DNA from 3 places in the Brevibacillus ruminantium genome. Region 2 is predicted to be linked to each of the others. Evidence: riboswitches for the same ligand, from Rfam matches in the RefSeq annotation. Region 2 holds a riboswitch; each other region holds the start of a gene.
What was found. A riboswitch is a leader RNA that binds a small molecule or an ion and turns the genes downstream of it on or off. The one in region 2 is predicted to bind cyclic di-AMP.
Positions count from the first base shown of each region.

Region 1 (5,916 bases), 1.9 Mb from region 2:
TTGCACGGGTCTTGGGTACAACCAAAGCCGTTCGTGTGGAAACGGATACGATGGGGGAGTTGTTGGTCGTCGGAGGCAAATCAGACCCAGTGGCTGCAGCATCTGCCGCTCTAAAGGATTTTGAGCATGTGTTGCAACAAACCAGGTAACTCAATCATGATGAAGGGGCGTATACCTTCGGGTGTCGAGTGAATACTATTCATAGGTCGTACTCGTGAGGAGGCTACCCATGGAAAAGCAACAAAACAATGACAAGGATGTCAATGTCGAAATGCAGCAAGTGGGAGCATACCCGACCAAACAAAAGATGCACGAGAAGAAGGTACCTCTTCTGGAAGAAGAACAGGCATGCGATACCTGTTCTTATGAGAGCTGACGAGGTTCTCAGACATCGCAGACTGAAGGAAGCCGGAATCAAGTTGTTTTCCGGCTTTTTCAGCGTTCAACAGGACTTCCCAAAAAAGGATGGTCACTTCCCATGCATATGGATATACATTACTGGATCCAACATTATGGATATATCGGGATTGCGTTCATTTTGCTGTTAGAAATGATCGGTATCCCTTTTCCGGGGGAAACCATTCTGATCGTCTCAGGCATCGCTTGGGTGACAGGCGAGCTTTCTTTGCTTCCTCTGCTTCTCTTTGCCACGCTTGGCAATATCGCTGGTTGCTCGCTTGCCTATCTACTGGGACGCGTGTTTGGACGAAAATTACTGCTCGACTACGGAAGGTTTGTGCGATTAACGCCTGAAAAACTGGAGAAGGCAGAGCATAAATTTCAGAAATATCAAATCGCAATTGTTCTGTTTGCCAAATTTCTCGCAGGAATTCGTGTCCTCGCCTCTTATTTGGCTGGAGTAAACCGTATGTCTTTTTTGACCTTCTCCCTCTATAACACAGCGGGTTCGATTCTCTGGGTCACTGTTTTTGTTGTATTTGGAAAATATATAGAGTTTGCATGGATGAAATACCATTCGCTGTTACATCAGTTTTTCCGAGGATAAACGTTTTCTCAGAAGAAACAAACCTTCCGAAAGGATGATGAAGCGGTTGAAGGAGTTAAAGGAACGGGGCAGGGGTTGATAAGAAAAAAGGAAAAACCGAGTCACTCCCAAGAGCAACTCGGTTTTTTTACTTCGATTCATTGATCATCCAGTGAATTCTTGTACCCAGTATCCATTTTGATATCCTACACCGATTTTCGTGAAATTCGGATTCAAAATGTTTTTGCGGTGACCGTCACTGTTCATCCATTGCTGCATGACTTCTTCCGGGCTGCGTTGGCCCATCGCGATGTTTTCACCTGCAGCCATGAAGTTCACACCAAATTTGCTCATCATGTCGAATGGAGAACCATAGGTCGGGCTGTTGTGGTCAAAATAGTGGTTTTCATCCATGTCAGCCGCTTTTGCCGATGCTACCTTTTCCAGGGAAGCATCATAGGTAAGCGGAGACAGACCAGCTTTTGCACGCTCCTGGTTAACCAAATCTGCTACCTGACGAGCAAATTGGGAAGATGCTTGAGCAGGTTGGCTCGCTTTTGGTGCTTGCTGTTGTGCTGGTTGTTGTTGAACCGGCTGTTGAACTGGCTGTTGAACTGGTTGTTCAACAGGTTGCTGTACCTGATTTTGAACCGGTTGTTGCATTTGTTGAGGATTCATAATCCATTGGAAATTGGGAACCGCATAATTGCAATTCCAAGGCGTAGCCTGATTGTTCGGCATTGCTTTGCTGATTGGCAACACTTGATTGAATGACAATCCTTGATTCGTCGGACATGGGTTAGACTGTTGAAACTGTTTGAAAGATTGGGAATTCAATACATTTGAGAGCCACTGGCCTGAGCCTGAATTCGCTCCGGATTTTAACGGGCATGTGGCAGCAAAAGCAGAAGTAGAAATAGAAGTAACGGCCAATCCCAAAGCAATTGCGATGATCGACTTGCCAAATGGTTTCATGTTCTCATCGTCTCCTTTTTTTTGCCTACGAGGTTAGTTGTCGGGTTTGGGTTGAGGATACAACCCTTCACTTTACGTGATTCACCCCAATGCAGAAAAAACGGTTTTCTGCAGAAAAAAGTCCCCCGCACTTCTCCCGCGAGAAGTTTCGGCTTGTTTGTTTGGCTTAATCAGGATAACAAAGGAAGACCAGAGAAGTGAACCTGTAAATCCTGGTAAGTCGGGGTTTAACCGCCGCTGATCGGCATAGCGACAACCTCCAACCGCCTGCTGTCCTGCCCCTTGCTTTTTATTTTCGTGATGGCAAAATGACCGATTTCCGATGTTTCCTTTACATGTGTCCCGCCACAAGCTTGCTCATCAATATCACCGATTGCCACCAGTCTCACAGTGGTCACGGAGGGAGGGAGCAAATTGACCACAGTTTTGATCAGAGAAGGGGCATGGTCTGCTTCTTCACGTGTAATCCAGCGGGTTGTGATGGGATGATTTCGGTTGATTTCTTCATTCGTCTCGGCTACGATCTCGGCGGTCTCTTCCTCGCTTAGCTCACGGAGCTGGGTGAAATCGATGCGCGCCCGATCGGGATAGATTTGGTTTCCCGTACAGAGTGCACCGAACTTGCGTTGTACGACAGCGGCCAATACGTGAAGCAGTGAATGATGGCGCATCAGTCCGTAGCGTCTTTCCCAATCAATTTGCAGATGGACAGGACCCTTTTGCAATCCTTCTGTACTCGACAGATAGTGAACGATACGGCCTTGCTCCCTTTTGACCTTCACGACCTCATACTCCCGGTTGTTTTGCACCATGACCCCAAGATCATGCTCTTGTCCGCCGCCCGTCGGGTAAAAAATCGTCTGATCCAAAATGACCTGATTTTGCCCAATCTCAAGAATCTGGGCTTCGCCTATCGTCAGATAGCTGTCGTTCAGATATTGTTCCGTAGTCATCATCAGCTCTCCAATCATTCTTCAAAAAAAATTGTTGATATCAAAAAAATTGTATCATATCATGCCAGTAAGATGATAGTATAAGAATAAGGACGAGATACTAAATTTTCTGACAAATGGAGAGTGATTGCATGTCTTCCGTGGAACACCGTCTCAAAGAGTTGGATATTGTCCTGCCGCCAAGTCAACCGCCTCTAGCCAATTATGTTTCCTGTGTACGCTCTGGAAATCTGATCTTTACTTCAGGTGCCGGGTGTTTTGTGGACGGTCAACCCCTTTATACGGGCAGGCTCGGCCGAGATCTCTCTGTCGAACAGGGCTACGAGGCTGCTCAGGTTACGGCTCTTCACTTGCTTAGTGTGATCAAGGCAGAGATCGGGAGTCTGGACCGGGTCGAGCGGATTGTCAAAATGCTTGGACTGGTCAGCAGCGCAGATGATTTTTATGAGCAGCCGCAAGTGATCAACGGAGCATCCGATCTGCTGGTACAAATTTTTGGAGAAAAGGGCAAACATGCACGATCTGCACTGGGGACATCCGTTTTGCCAATGAACCTACCTGTAGAAATTGAATTAATCGCGGAAGTGAAAGCAGACGAGGAGTGATCACAGATGTTTGTCACATTGGATCAGATCAGACAAGCACAGGCAAATCTTGCCGGCGTTATTTTGCCCACGCCGCTGCAATACTCACGTACTTTTAGCGAGTGGTCGGGCAATACCGTTTATCTGAAGCCGGAGAATTTGCAAAAAACAGGATCGTTCAAAATTAGAGGGGCGTACAACAAAATCGCGATGCTCTCTGACGAAGAGAAAAAGCGCGGTGTGGTTGCCTTTTCCGCAGGGAATCACGGGGCAGGCACAGCCTACGCAGCTCAATCTCTCGGTATCCAGGCGACGGTCGTTATGCCGACGCATCCTGTTCCCAGCAAGCGAAATGCCATTATCCACTACGGAGCCAAAATTGTGGACGGAGGAAGCACTTCGATTACCATGCATGACAAGGCAAAAGAGCTTGAGCAGACGGAAGGGCTGGTTATGATTCATCCTTTCGAGGATATCCCGATCATCGCTGGCCAAGGGACGATCGGTCTGGAGATTGTGGCCGAGCTGCCCGAAGTCGATACGGTAGTAGTACCCGTCAGCGGAGGGGGTCTGATCTCGGGTGTTGCCGCTGCCTTGAAAGAAGTCAAGCCTGCTGTCAGGGTGATCGGTGTCAACACGGAGGGCGCGATGGCGATGTACGAATCCTTACGGCATGGCTATCCGTTTGAGGTAGAGAAGGTTGACACGATCGCGGACGGCTTGATGGCAAAAAAGCCAGGGGAATTAACATTTGCGCATACTCGAAAATATGTCGATGAGATGGTGCTGGTCTCGGAAGAAGAGATAGCGAAAACGGTCGTCAGTCTGGCAGAACGGGCAAAACTGGTCGTAGAGCCATCGGGAGCGGCGGCATTGGCTGCTATGATTCATCGCCGGACCCAGATCAGCGGGGAGAAAGTCGTGGTGTTGGTAACAGGCGGAAATGTAAATATGAGCTTGCTTGCGACTCTGATTGAAAAATACACATAGCCCGAACAGAGAGGGTGGACGGTTGTGAGAAGAAAAATTTTCAATGTAAGGGTCATTGATGTTGTGAATCGTCAAGCGATCGAAAACGGGACGGTCGTGTTCGACGAAAGCGGGATCATCGAAATTTCCCAGGGCACAAGCGGTACAGAAACGGCTGATTGGGAGTTTGATGGGACCGGCATGACGCTTTTGCCAGGGTTGATTGACAGTCATGTGCATCTGGGGATGAATGCTTCACCTGATCCCTTCCAACAGATCAAAGCAGACTCGGAGGCCGACACAGCCTTTTTGGCCTGTTCGCAGGGCCGGCAGTTCCTTTCGGCTGGCATTACGACTGTACGAAATGTAGGAACACGTTACAATGTAGATATCGTGTATCGACAAGCTGTCGAACGTGGTTTGATCGAGGGACCGCGCGTCTATGCCTCGGGACAGCCGATCGTCATGACAGGCGGTCATTGTCACCCGATGGCGATTGAGGCCGATGGCGCGGATGAAGTACGGAAAGCGGCGAGACGCCAACTGAAGGCCGGGGCTGATTTGCTGAAGCTGATGGCCACGGGAGGAGTCCTGACGACAGGTACGGACCCCGGTTCAGCGCAGCTGAGCGAATGGGAGATGAAATGTGCCTGTGAAGAAGCCGATCACGCTGGAAAAACGACGGCAGCGCATGCCATCGGTCTGGATGGGATAAAAAATGCGATCCGGGCTGGTGTCACAACCATCGAACATGGTTCCGTCCTGGACGAGGAAGCCATCCAGATGATGCTGGAGCGAGGAACGTATTTAGTACCCACGTTAATTGCGGCCACCCTGATCCTGCGACAGCCGCCCGATTCAGGGATACCGGAAGACTTTATCCGCAAAGCTGAGCCGTTCGTACAGAGACATCGGGAAAGCTTCCGTGACGCACTGCGGAGCGGGGTAAAGATGGCCGCGGGCACAGATGCCGGCACTCCCTTTAATACACCGGGGCTGCTCGCGGACGAACTACAGCTGATGCACGAGGAAGGCATGGCGGCCATTGACGCCATCCATGCTGCTACGTTAAGCGCCGCTACCTTTATGAAGCTGGATGACCGGATCGGATCGATTGAGGTCGGGAAGTGGGCAGATCTGCTGCTGGTCGAGGGGAACCCGCTTTCAGACCTGCTTCATTTGAAACAGGTTCGGCAGGTGTATAAAGGTGGTTTACTTTGTGCACACCACCCGTAACACAGGGATACCTCGTGGACATTTCATATTAATGACGGTTTTTTATCCAGTTACTACGACGACAGGGAAATGAGGTCGCACTGATGAACGCGTTACATCCAATTTTGGCCAGCTATCTACCGGTTGTGGAGGGCCTGGCTCGAACCTTCGGCGAACATTGTGAGGTCGCCTTGCATGATATGACCAACCCCGAGGCGTCCATCGTCCGGATCTA
Region 1 is NZ_CP098755.1:2,722,363-2,728,278, forward strand. Features, by position in the region: gene NDK47_RS13455 (homoserine dehydrogenase) at 1-149, shown strand, start outside; gene NDK47_RS13460 (hypothetical protein) at 230-376, shown strand; gene NDK47_RS13465 (DedA family protein) at 479-1,006, shown strand; gene NDK47_RS13470 (CAP domain-containing protein) at 1,151-1,960, opposite strand; cyclic di-AMP (ydaO/yuaA leader) riboswitch at 1,968-2,124, opposite strand; gene NDK47_RS13475 (alanyl-tRNA editing protein) at 2,188-2,913, opposite strand; gene NDK47_RS13480 (RidA family protein) at 3,045-3,518, shown strand; gene ilvA (threonine ammonia-lyase) at 3,525-4,487, shown strand; gene NDK47_RS13490 (metal-dependent hydrolase family protein) at 4,512-5,702, shown strand; gene NDK47_RS13495 (helix-turn-helix transcriptional regulator) at 5,786-5,916, shown strand, end outside.
Region 1: linked by a shared signal. The riboswitch ahead of NDK47_RS13470 (CAP domain-containing protein) and the one ahead of NDK47_RS04185 (hypothetical protein) in region 2 are both predicted to bind cyclic di-AMP.

Region 2 (5,916 bases):
TCCACGGAAGCGAGCCCATCAATGACCTCCCCGTCACCCGGAATCATCTCCCCTTGCGAGACAATTACAACATCGCCTTTGCGCAGTTCCGTGGACGGAACCACCTTCACGCTGTTGCCGGTCACTTTATTGGCCATGATTTCTTTTTTCGTCTTCTTGAGAGTGTCGGCCTGCGCTTTTCCTCTGCCCTCAGCCAATGCCTCGGCGAAGTTGGCGAACAGCACGGTAAATAGCAAAATTAGAAAAACCGCCAGATTAAATCCAACTCGTCCTTCGGTACCGAAGTAGCCCGGAAACAACGTCATTAACAACACGACGAACGTTCCTGCTTCGACGACAAACATGACCGGATTTTTCATCATGACAACCGGATTTAATTTGATAAAGCTGTCCAAGATCGCCTTTTTGACAATCTCTCCGGACAACATGCTTCTTCGTTTCGTATTCATGATCTCACCTCTTCTATTTCAGGAGCGTCAAATGTTCTGCGATCGGACCGAGAACAAGGGCGGGCAAAAAGGTCAAAGCTCCGATAATCAGTACGATACCGACGAGAATACCCGTAAACAATTTGGTGTCCGTGCGGAACGTTCCGATCGTTTCCGGAACCCATTGTTTCGCCGCCAGAGAACCGGCTACGCCGAGCAATGCCACAATGGAAACGTACCGTCCGAACAGCATGACAAGTCCCGTAGAAACGTTCCAGAACGTTGTGTTGTCAGCCAAACCTTCGAAGCCGGAACCGTTGTTCGCGGCGGAAGACGTATACTCATAAAGCACCTGCGATATGCCGTGGAAGCCGGGATTGCTGATGGCCCCTTTCCCCAAGTCCGTCAAAAAGGCAATGGCCGTAGGCGCAAGAATAATAAGCGGGTGAGCGAGAATCGCGATGGCAACCAGTTTCATTTCTCGAGCTTCAATTTTGCGCCCCATAAATTCCGGCGTGCGGCCGACCATCAATCCGCAAAGGAAGACACCCAATATTGCGTACATAAGCATGTTGACCAAACCGACGCCGTCGCCACCAAACACACAGTTCAGCATCATTTGCGCCAGCGGGACGAGACCGCCCAGCGGCGTCAACGTATCGTGCATGTTATTGACCGAACCTGTTGTAGCCGCAGTCGTAACCGTTGTAAACAAAGCCGACTGCGCTATACCGAACCGAACTTCCTTGCCCTCCATGTTGCCTTGCGAAGCGTCGATTCCGAGCGCATTCAGCGCTGGGTTCCCTCGCAGTTCCGATGTATAAACGATGGACAGGAAGGAGACAAACAAGATGAGCATCGCGCTGAAGATCACCCAGCCCTGTTTTTGATTTCGCGCGAATCTGCCGAACGTATACGTCAGCGCGGCCGGAATGCACCACATGGACAACATCTCGATAACATTGGTTAGCGGATTCGGATTCTCAAACGGGTGCGATGAATTGACGCCCATAAATCCCCCCCCGTTCGTTCCCAAGTGCTTGATCGATACGAGGGAAGCTACCGGACCGATCGCGATTTGCTGCGTCCCGCCTTCAAGCGTAGTCGCTTGAACGGTCGGACTAAGCGTTTGCGGCACTTTCAACGCAACTAGTGCCAATGTCACGATGATCGCCATCGGGATAAGCAAACGGGTGTGCGCTTTGACAAAATCGGTGAAGAAGTTGCCGAGCGTTTTCCCTTTGCTTGTCAAACCGCGAATGAACGCGATCGCTACGACGATGCCGGATGCCGCTGATGTAAACATCATCATCATAATAACAGCCATTTGCGAAAAATAGGACAGACCCGTTTCGCCGCTATAGTGCTGCAAGTTCGTATTCGTCATGAAGCTGATGACCGTATTGAAAGAAAGCGTTGACTCCATGTTATCGATGCCGTTCGGGTTGATCGGCAGCCATTTCTGGATGCGTAAAATCAAATAACTGACCGCCACCAAAATAACGTTGGTCAATATCAAGCTGAGCGTGTATCGTTTCCAGCTCATTTCAGCGCGGTTTTTCAAACCGGTCAGTCCGTAGATCAACCTTTCAATCGGTCCGAATATTTTGTCGGTCCGGTTGGGTTCATTGGAAAATACATGAAAGATGTATGCCCCCAAAGGTTTGACCAAAAAAACTAAAATCACAATGACCGCTACCAGTTGCAAAATGGCCATTTCATGCCCTCCTCAAACATATACAGATCATATTAAAATTTTTCGGGATTCACCAAAGCAAAAACGAGATATAAAAAAATCAAAACCGTAAAAACAGCAACTATTATCATGAGCGTTCTCCCCCCGATTCACCTGCAACTCGTCCGCACCAAGCTAAAAATAAGCAAAACAATCCATATACGCCACCTAGTGTTAAAATCATTGCGATATCCATCATGAATGATCATCCCTCCCTTCAAGCATGTACCCGGTACGTTTGCCTGATATGGATTCAGCTTTCGTTATCAAGCAGAAACGAAACATCATCGCTGCGGGTGTAAATGACATAGCTAGCGCCAAGTCCTTTGTAGATGAGTCTTGCATTGTTGCTGCCGGTGATGATATAGATCGGCTTGCCTGTCCAGGATCGGCAGATCTGAATGTATCGGCAAATCAAGGGCAAACTTGACTCAAACAAGTACACCTTCCCTACCGGTAACTCTGGAATGAGCCAGGTTTCCCGGTCTACAGTATCGACCATTAAGATGTGCTTGACGCCCAAATGTGTCAATCTCGACTTCTCTGTTTCATTATTGGTAATCGCTGCATAAGTTATTCCTTTGATTCGCAACGCTTTAATAAACTGCTCCCCGGTTTTGTTGGGCGCAGAGACGAGTACAAACTCATCTTGAGCTTCCATAGCCAATCTCCTCCATCCTGGTACAGGCAACAAAAAAGAAGCTTTCGGAAGAGGAACTCTTCGTCAGCTTCTTAGGCACGAAAAAACACCGTGTCTAATCACGACAATTGTTGCCTCTCTTAAAGACGCTTACGAGGTTAGCTGTCGGATTCGGGCGTAAGAGTCGCCCTACGCCGGATTTACCGGCGATTCACCCCATGAAGCCGACAAGACCGGCTTCGATTGGTTCCCCCGCTCCTTCGTGTTAATTGAAGAATTCAGCGATTGAAACGATGATTATCATGTTCACGAAACACCACAGAGGCATAAGCACTGTGGTCGAAACTTACGATCACAAGCTTCATCATCCTCTCTCTACAAGGGCCACACTTTTGAAAAGAGCTGCTTCCGCATTTACGAGTTTTGCTTATGGATTCGGGCGGTGAGAGTCGCCCTGCCCCTGCTTAAGCTTCGTATAAGCGGGGGAATTCATCCCTTACGGATCCGGTTGACTTGCTCTCACACAAGCACTGATCCGTAGTTGGTTCCCTCTTGTTCCTGAGTCACAATTAAGCAACTGTAAATGAAAAACAATTCAATTCATGGACGTATGTTACTCCGAGACAAAAAAACTGTAAAGTGAAGCATATTGTATATCCGCTTAAAAAGAGTGCTTTATGTTTGGGAATTCATGACCCTGGCAGAAGATCTTCATTTTTCTCGTATTTACTCATTATTTTGAGGTTTTTCAATCATTTTTACGAAATTTTTACGCCCAGTACCGGTTTATTTTACTCTTTTTTTACAGTAACCTAGAGAGGAGAGACACAAAAAAGAGCAGGATGTGTTTTGCTATGCATAAATGGAATGCGGTATGGATTTCGTTGCGATCGTACGTAAGCACGACTTTGCTGATCGCTCTCATGACCATGGTATTAAAACCGTTTGGTCTTGCTTTTGACTTGGTCAATATTGCTCTTATCTATTTACTCCCGGTTCTTTTCAATGCCGTCTTCGGGGGACTGCGTCCTGCTTTCTACGCGGCGATCCTGGGTGTCTTAGCCTTTGATTTCTTCTTCGTGCCTCCTGTACTGAGCTTTACCGTATCAGACTTGCGCTATCTGGTTTCATTTGGCGTCTATTTGGCGGTGGCAGCATTAACGGCCAGCCTAGCGGCCAAGCTGAAGCAGCAGGTCCTCTTTTCCAAGCAAAGGGAAGCTCACACAGCTGCGTTGTACGCGCTTAGCAAGCAGATGAGCGCGATCGCGGACATCCATTCCATGCTGGACAATTTTTCCCGACAAGTTTCGCAGACCCTTGACACAGAAATCGCGATCTATTTGGCGGATGACCAGAATACCCTGAAACTTGCCCATGAGTCTGCCGATCTTCCTGACTGCAGGCAAGAGAATACGGAAATGTCTATCGCAAAGCGAGTGTTTGAGCACGTCGAGACGGCCGGAATGGAAATTTCGCGTTTGAACGAATCTCCGGGTTATTTTATTCCGCTTCGGACCGAAGACCGCACATATGGTATCATCGCGCTCTATCCGAATGAAGCGCGAACCGGGATCACAACCGAGCAAAAGCGGCTCTTCGAGGCTCTCGGAGGCTTGGCGGCCAGCGCAATCGCTCGCCTCAGGCTGGCGGAGGAAGCCCGAATTGCTCATCTAACAGCAGAGTCGGAACGCCTTCGTACTGCAATTTTGGATTCGGTCTCCCATGAACTACGCACCCCTTTGGCAACCATCATCGGCTCGGCAACCGGTCTGATCGAGGGCGGGCATATTTTCTCTGCAGAGGATCGAATGGAGCTTCTTGTCACGATTCGTGACGACGCCCTTCGTATGAATCGCCTAGTGACGAATCTGCTCAGCATGGTGCAGCTGGAGAGCGGGATGCTGCGCCTCAGGAAAAACTGGTGCGATGTGGAGGACTTGATCGGCGTCACGTTATCTCAGGTCAAAGACTTTCAACAACATCGAAAGCTGCGCACCGAGTTGCCGGATGACGGGCCCATTATGGTCCTGGGTGACGAAGTATTGCTAGAGCAAATGTTGGTCAATGTCGTGAGCAATGCGATCAAATACAGTCCGGATTATAGTGAAATCGTCCTGTCAGTGAAAACCGGGGAAGCAGGCGTTGTCATCTCGGTCTCCGATACGGGGATTGGACTGAACGAGGACGAATACGATCGGATATTCGAAAAGTTTTACCGTTCAACCGCTGCGAAGCAAATAACCGGTACGGGATTGGGACTTGCCATATGCAAAGGAATCGTCGAGCTTCATGAAGGAACGATATCGGCGCAGCCGAAGGAACCGCGAGGGACCATTGTAACGATAACCCTTCCCTTAAACAAGCAAGACGACTTGCTTGCAGCAGCTGAAGAAAGGGGAACCACGAATCATGACCATGAATGAACATGGGGCTCGCATTTTGATCATCGATGATGAACCCCAAATTCGAAAGCTTCTGAAGGTAACCCTGCAAGCCCATCAATATGCCATCTACGAAGCCTCGACAGGAGAGGAGGGCCTCCAACAGGCATCCTTGATGTTGCCGGACTTGATCATACTTGATCTCGGGTTGCCGGGCATATCCGGCATGGAAGTGCTCGGCCGCATCCGGGAATGGTCAAATTCGCCGATCATTGTGCTGACGGCAAAAGACAGGGAGGAAGATAAAATCGTCGCGCTCGACAGCGGCGCCGATGATTATGTAACCAAGCCGTTCGGGATGGGAGAGCTCGTCGCTCGAATGCGTGTTGCGCTGCGGCACGTAGCCAAATCGTCGAATGAGCCCATCCTCCAGATCGGCGAGCTGACCATCGACCTGGCACAGCGAAGCGTGGAGTTGAAGGGAGAACGGATCAAGTTGACCCCAACAGAATACGATCTGTTGAAAATTCTCGCCTCCAACGCCGGGAAAGTAGTCACGCAGCGTCAGCTGCTCCAACAAGTATGGGGCAGCCACCACAATGAGACCGACAGCCATTATTTGCGGGTGTACATCGGACATCTACGCAAAAAACTCGAGGAAGACTCGACTCGGCCCAAGTTCATTCTGACGGAGCCGGGGATCGGCTATCGCTTCCTGTCCAGGGAGTAACA
Region 2 is NZ_CP098755.1:816,786-822,701, reverse strand. Features, by position in the region: gene kdpB (potassium-transporting ATPase subunit KdpB) at 1-449, opposite strand, end outside; gene kdpA (potassium-transporting ATPase subunit KdpA) at 463-2,145, opposite strand; gene NDK47_RS27785 (potassium-transporting ATPase subunit F) at 2,178-2,255, opposite strand; gene NDK47_RS04185 (hypothetical protein) at 2,417-2,824, opposite strand; cyclic di-AMP (ydaO/yuaA leader) riboswitch at 2,936-3,097, opposite strand; gene NDK47_RS04180 (ATP-binding protein) at 3,658-5,226, shown strand; gene NDK47_RS04175 (response regulator) at 5,213-5,914, shown strand.

Region 3 (5,916 bases), 2.0 Mb from region 2:
CATCAACGAAACACTTCGTCTCTACCCTGCTGCCTGGACACTGAACCGGGAGGTAACCGAGCCGGTAGAAATCGGCGGACGCACATACAATCCTGGTGATACTCTGATGATGAGTCAGTATGTGATGCACAGAGACGACCGCTATTACGAAAACCCGGATGAATTCAAGCCGGAGCGTTTTGACGGCGATCTTTTAAAACAGATTCCGACTTATGCCTACTTCCCGTTTGGCGGTGGGCCGCGCGTCTGTATCGGAAATAACTTCGCTCTGATGGAAGCTGCATTGCTGCTCGCCACTTTTGCGCAGGAATATCGCTTTCGGTTAGCCGACCCGGGCAAGCCTGTCGAGGCAGAGCCGCTGGTTACGCTGCGTCCCAAGAACGGTCTGATGATGAAGCTGGAGGCCCGCTCCCGCTCCTAGCTGGCAGGCAGCGGCACATCCCGAAAAGGAAAGACACGAACCTTTGCTGCGGTTCGTGTCTTTTTCAAAAAAAAAAGCATCTGTTCACCAATGTACATACAACTGCTTGGTGTCAGATACTGAACTTGGGGTTATTTATCACTGAAAGCAATAAGCTAACAAAAAAACTTTATCAAACAATTGTTAAAAAGGTATTAAGTGATTATAAATCTAAATAAACTGCGGCTGGGAGTAGGGGATCGTGAAGGAAAAGGAGCTTCCCACGCCCAGTTCACTGTTGACAGAGATCGTGCCGCCATGCCGTTGGACGATGCTCTGACAAATCGTGAGGCCGAGCCCGGTGCCGCCATTGTTGCGGTTGCGCGATTTTTCTGCCCGATAGAACTTGGTGAAAATCTTGGACAGGTCATCGGGCGAGATCCCCTCTCCTTTATCGATCACGGAAAACAGGACTTGTCCTTCCCGCTGGTCTACCGTGAGCAGAATCGAACCGTTTGGCTTGTTGTAGTAGATTGCGTTGTTTAGCAGATTCTCCAGCACTCGTCTGACCTTGGTTTCGTCTGCTTCGATATGCAGTTCGGCGGCAATACGCAATTTGCAATGAAAGCTGAGCCCCGCCTCTTTAATTCTGACCTGATAATCTTCAATAATGCCTTTGATGAAGCTTCTGACATTGAAAAGCGACACATTGAGCTTCAGCTCGGTGCTCTGTTGGGTAAAATCTTGCAGCTCATCCAGCAGCTTTTCCAGATCGTCAGTTTTTTGTTCGATCTTGTTCATCTGTTTTTGGATGCGCTCCAGCTCGCTCACCCGTCCCGACGCGATATACGAGGCGTAGCCTTTAATCGTCGTCAGCGGCGTGCGAAAGTCGTGAGCGATCGCGGAAATCACCTCAGATTGACGCTCCTCGGAGAAGCGAAGCTGGTCGACCATGTCCGAAAAGTAGCGGAACAGCCTGCCAAACTCATCTTCGGAGTGATACGAGAAGGCAACAAGGCGTTTCCCCTCGCGAATCTCCTGGGTGACGCGTGACAGCTCATTGACCGGCCGAAGAATCCAGCGTACAAAAAAGGCCAGCAGCACCAGACCGACAAGGGCGATGCTTCCGTAAATATACCAGAGCATCATGCTGACGCCTTTGGTCGCCATAATGTCGGAGTCATCTGTATAGAAGTAGATGATGGTTTCCCCTTTTCTGGGCGGTTCATGCTGGAAGTGGTACTCAGCCACTGTTTTAAAGTCGCTGTTTTCCTTGTTGGGTGTGCGACTTTTCAGGTTATAAGCCTGTGAGGTCTTGCTGTAGATGGAGTGTCCGTTGGCATCCTTGATGACCATTTTGTACATCAGGTCCTCGGGCAGCTGCTTTTCCAACTCGCTTCTGTCCATGGGATCTTTTAAGATACTGGAGCTGAGCACCAGATTGAAGCGCACCTTCTCAGCCGTTTCCTTTTCGTAGCGGTATTGATTGTGACGGTCTGTTTTCAACTGAACGACGATGATATCCTCAAAGACGAACTTGAATAGGAAGATGTTCATCGCAATCAATGCGAAAAACGAGAGGAACAGCTTGTTGCGAATGCTCATTTACACCTTCTCCCCGATAAAAACGTAGCCCGTCCCCCATTGCGTTTTGATATACTGCCGTTCAATCTCCAGCTTTTCGCGCAGATTCTTGATGTGTACCGTTACTGTATTCAGCGAACCGTAGCCGTAGCCCCAGACGCGGTCATAGATTTGCTCTCGGGTGAATACAATGCCGGCATTCTCCGCCAAAAAAGTGAGCAATTGAAACTCTTTGGTAGACAGATCTACTTTTTCTTCATTAACAAAGACGGAGTACGTCTCCTTGTGGATCTCCAGCCCCTTGAACCGCAAAACGGTGATCGCGGAGTTGGCGCTCTCTTTGTCGGAATGTTCCTCCGTGTGCTTGCGAATGCGCTCATATCGTCTCAAATGGGCGCGAATCCGCGCCAGCAGTTCTTCGGTGTCAAACGGCTTGGTAATGTAATCGTCGGCACCGATCTCAAAGCCGACCACTTTGTCGACTGCTTTGCCTTTGGCACTGAGGAACAGGATGGGCAAGTCGGATTCACGGCGTATCTGAGAGCACAGCTCGTAGCCGCTCATATTGGGCATCATGATATCCAGCAAGATCAGATTGGGCTTCAAGCCTTGCTTCAACAGATTGAGAGCATGCTCGCCACTTTCTGAGGCGGTCACCTCATAGCCTTCGCTGACCAAAATATCTTCAAGAAGCTCGATAATCTCCAGATTGTCGTCGACAAGCAAAATATGGTCTTTCACAGGAATTCCCCCAGTTACCTCAGATCTCCAGTATGATTCGATTCTCCTCTAATCATAACATGGTTTGCCTGACAGCGTGCATAGAATCCAAATGTTACCACGACTTGAAAGCAGGAAAAAGAGAGGGGGTTAGCGAATAGCGGCTGTCACTTCCTCTTGACACCTGGTACTAAGTTTCGTCAGAAAAAGCCAGAGACCTCACGTCCCTGGCTTCCATACTTCTGCTTATTCTGCCTTTTCTGGCTGAGCCCCATGCTGCTCGGGGGCTGCCGCAGCGTCTGTAGGCGCGGGCGCCTCTGTTGGTTGTGGCTGCGGGGCTGGTGCTACTTCTTGTTGCTCTGGTTGGGCTTCTGGCGTAGACGCTGCTTGTACCGCTTTTTTCGCTGGCGGAGTAGTGGACTCATCTGCCTGGAGGATTGGGGCGGCAATTCGCTTGGCACCCACATAACGCTTGCTCCAGTAGTAAGGATCGCTCAACTTGGTGTTGACGACACCTCTGCCTGACTCCGAGTGTACAAACGTGTCATTGCCGATATAGATGCCGACATGGGAGATGCTTCTGCCGTTCGTCTTGAAAAAGACGAGGTCGCCTGGCTGCAGATCTTTTCGATTCACTGGCTGGCCTACCGTAAATTGAGAAGCAGAGCTGTGTGGCAAATCTATACCCAGCGCGTCAAATACATAGCGTGTAAAGCCGGAGCAGTCAAAACCTTTTTTCGTGGTTCCGGAAGACTTGTAAGGGACACCGTAAAGGTCGTTGACAACATTCATCAGGGGGGTTCCCTCCTGAGCATGTGCCGGGACGGTACCCATTGCAAGCAATCCGGCAATCATGAAAGCTACTACCGTCTTGCGCAAAACAAACTGCTCCTCTCCTGAGCCTACGAGGTTAGCTGATGGGTTCGGTCGAAAGGATTTCCCTAGACTGCCAGAACGTTGCAGTCATTCACCCCAAAAGATAGTGGGTCCCCCGTTTCCATAAAAAGGAATTCGGCTATTTTTCGATGTTTTTTTACACGCACCTCCACAGAATTCAACACTTGGCCTGTTTTTCCTTTTTTTGCGCAGATTGTTCACAATTTTGACATATTATTTTGTCATACGCTGTAACGAAGTGACTGGTCCACTCGTCAGACAAAATTCGCCCAAAACCATCTCTAGAATATAGCCCAAAGCCGTCTCTACATATAGCCCAGGGCCAATTCCAGACCTTAGATAAAGAAGCTTTCCGAGTGCGGATAGGTGCTTGTCCGGTCTGGGAAGGACATTTAATCCGTCCAGGGACGGAGACAAAAACCAACCGCTCGCCCGTTATCGCAAATCTCTGCCCCGTCTACAATGAGGACATAAGGTTCACACCACCACATAAGACGATTGGAGGGAAGCAATTCATGAACGAGCGGTCTGGCAAAGTGCTCCTTGGACTGGCATTGCTGCTGACTGGAGGATTTGTCTTTCTGGATCTTCTGGGGATTCACAGCGGTCGCTTCCTCGGAATACTCATCCCCGGGCTGATCATGTTATATGGAGCCCGCAAGCTAATGAGCGGTTCCGGTTCCCGCTTCTGGGGGTTACTGGTTTTCCTGTTCGGGCTGTTAATGCTGATCGGCAAGCTGCACCTGCTGTTCAATGTCATCATCGCTGTCGGGGTCATTTACCTGGGTTATCGCCTCATCCGCCGACATGACAGGTCGGACGACCACATGCCGACAGTCTGGGAGAAACAATGGGCAGAACGTGTATTAAAAGAAGATGCTTTGGATAACTGGGAGCACCGAGTAACCAAGAAAGAAACGTTTTGATTCGAAATAGGAAGCAAAGGCCCACAGGGTGTACATGACAATTAAAATTCTTGTGATATGATGAAGGAGGACTAAAAAATGGGTATTTTTAAACGACTGCGTGACTTGACGGTGGCATCTGTAAATGACGTTATCGATTCGATGGAAGATCCGGTAGTGATGCTCAATCAATATATGCGAGACATGGAAGTAGAGATCGGGCAGGTAGAGGTATCTGTAGCCCGTCAGGTAGCTTTGGAGAAAAAATTCCGCCAACAATGGGAAGAGGCCGTGACGCTTGCTGAGAAGCGTGATCGTCAGGTGAAGCTGGCTTTGGCCGAAGGTGAAGATTTCCTGGCTCGCCGGGCCCTGGCGGACAAAAAACAGTATGAACAGCGTGCCCAAGAGTATGAAGCTCTGTATTTGACAGCATCGGAAGCTGCGCAGCAAATGCGCGAGAAGCTGACGGAGCTGAAAGAAGAATTCTATAAAATGAGAGCGAAGAGATTCACGCTCATGGCCCGTGCACAGGTAGCCAAAACACAAAAGCAAGTCAACCAGGCTATCGTCGGAATCGGGAATCAATCGGCCGGGAAAGGTTTCCACCGCATGGAGGAAAAAGTGCTGCGGATGGAGGCTGAAGCCAATTTGAGCGGTCAATGGCGCCAGACCCAGGCAGGCTTGGAGCAATCTCTCGAGTCCCTTGAAAACAAGGATCTGGACGAAGAATTGGCACAGATCAAAGCATCTCTGCAAGCAAAAAAAGATGAACGCCCAGCAAAAAAGGATGAACAGCCAACAAAAGTACAAGAGTAAAGACAGGAAGTCGGACCTTTCACGTAGAATAAAAGTGGCAACCAGGCAGCCTGTTTGACAGGCTGCTTTTCCTAGGAGGTTTTCCTTGGCAGACTTTATGGTCTTTTTACGACGCTTTTTGTCAGAACCGGGACGCGTCGGCAGCATTATCCCCAGCTCCCGCTTCTTATGCAGACAGATGCTTCGCAATGTGGAATGGAATAAAACGGATGTTATTATAGAGTTAGGGCCTGGTACAGGCGCTTTTACAAAGGAAATTTTGGAACTGAAACGAGACGATGCGACGTATGTTCTGGTTGAACGGGACCCGCAGTTTCGTGACATGCTGGTCAATCGGTTTGACAACCTGACCATTTGGGATGAAGCTTTGCAGCTAAATGAGTATCGGCGAAATGCAGGAATTGAAAAGGCGGATGTGATTATCTCTGGTCTACCGTTTGCCAATTTTCCGGCTGAATTGCGCGCAGGTATCTTGAATGAAGTACAATCTGCCCTGGCTCCAGGGGGATTGTTTATTACGTTTCAATACTCCCTTCAATTGAAAGCTGAGCTGCAGGAGCGGTTCCAGCGGGTAGAGATCACATTTACGCCGTT
Region 3 is NZ_CP098755.1:4,461,062-4,466,977, reverse strand. Features, by position in the region: gene NDK47_RS21985 (cytochrome P450) at 1-421, shown strand, start outside; gene NDK47_RS21980 (sensor histidine kinase) at 632-2,005, opposite strand; gene NDK47_RS21975 (response regulator transcription factor) at 2,006-2,725, opposite strand; gene NDK47_RS21970 (C40 family peptidase) at 2,951-3,583, opposite strand; cyclic di-AMP (ydaO/yuaA leader) riboswitch at 3,589-3,731, opposite strand; gene NDK47_RS21965 (LiaF transmembrane domain-containing protein) at 4,117-4,527, shown strand; gene NDK47_RS21960 (PspA/IM30 family protein) at 4,606-5,322, shown strand; gene NDK47_RS21955 (class I SAM-dependent methyltransferase) at 5,408-5,916, shown strand, end outside.
Region 3: linked by a shared signal. The riboswitch ahead of NDK47_RS21970 (C40 family peptidase) and the one ahead of NDK47_RS04185 (hypothetical protein) in region 2 are both predicted to bind cyclic di-AMP.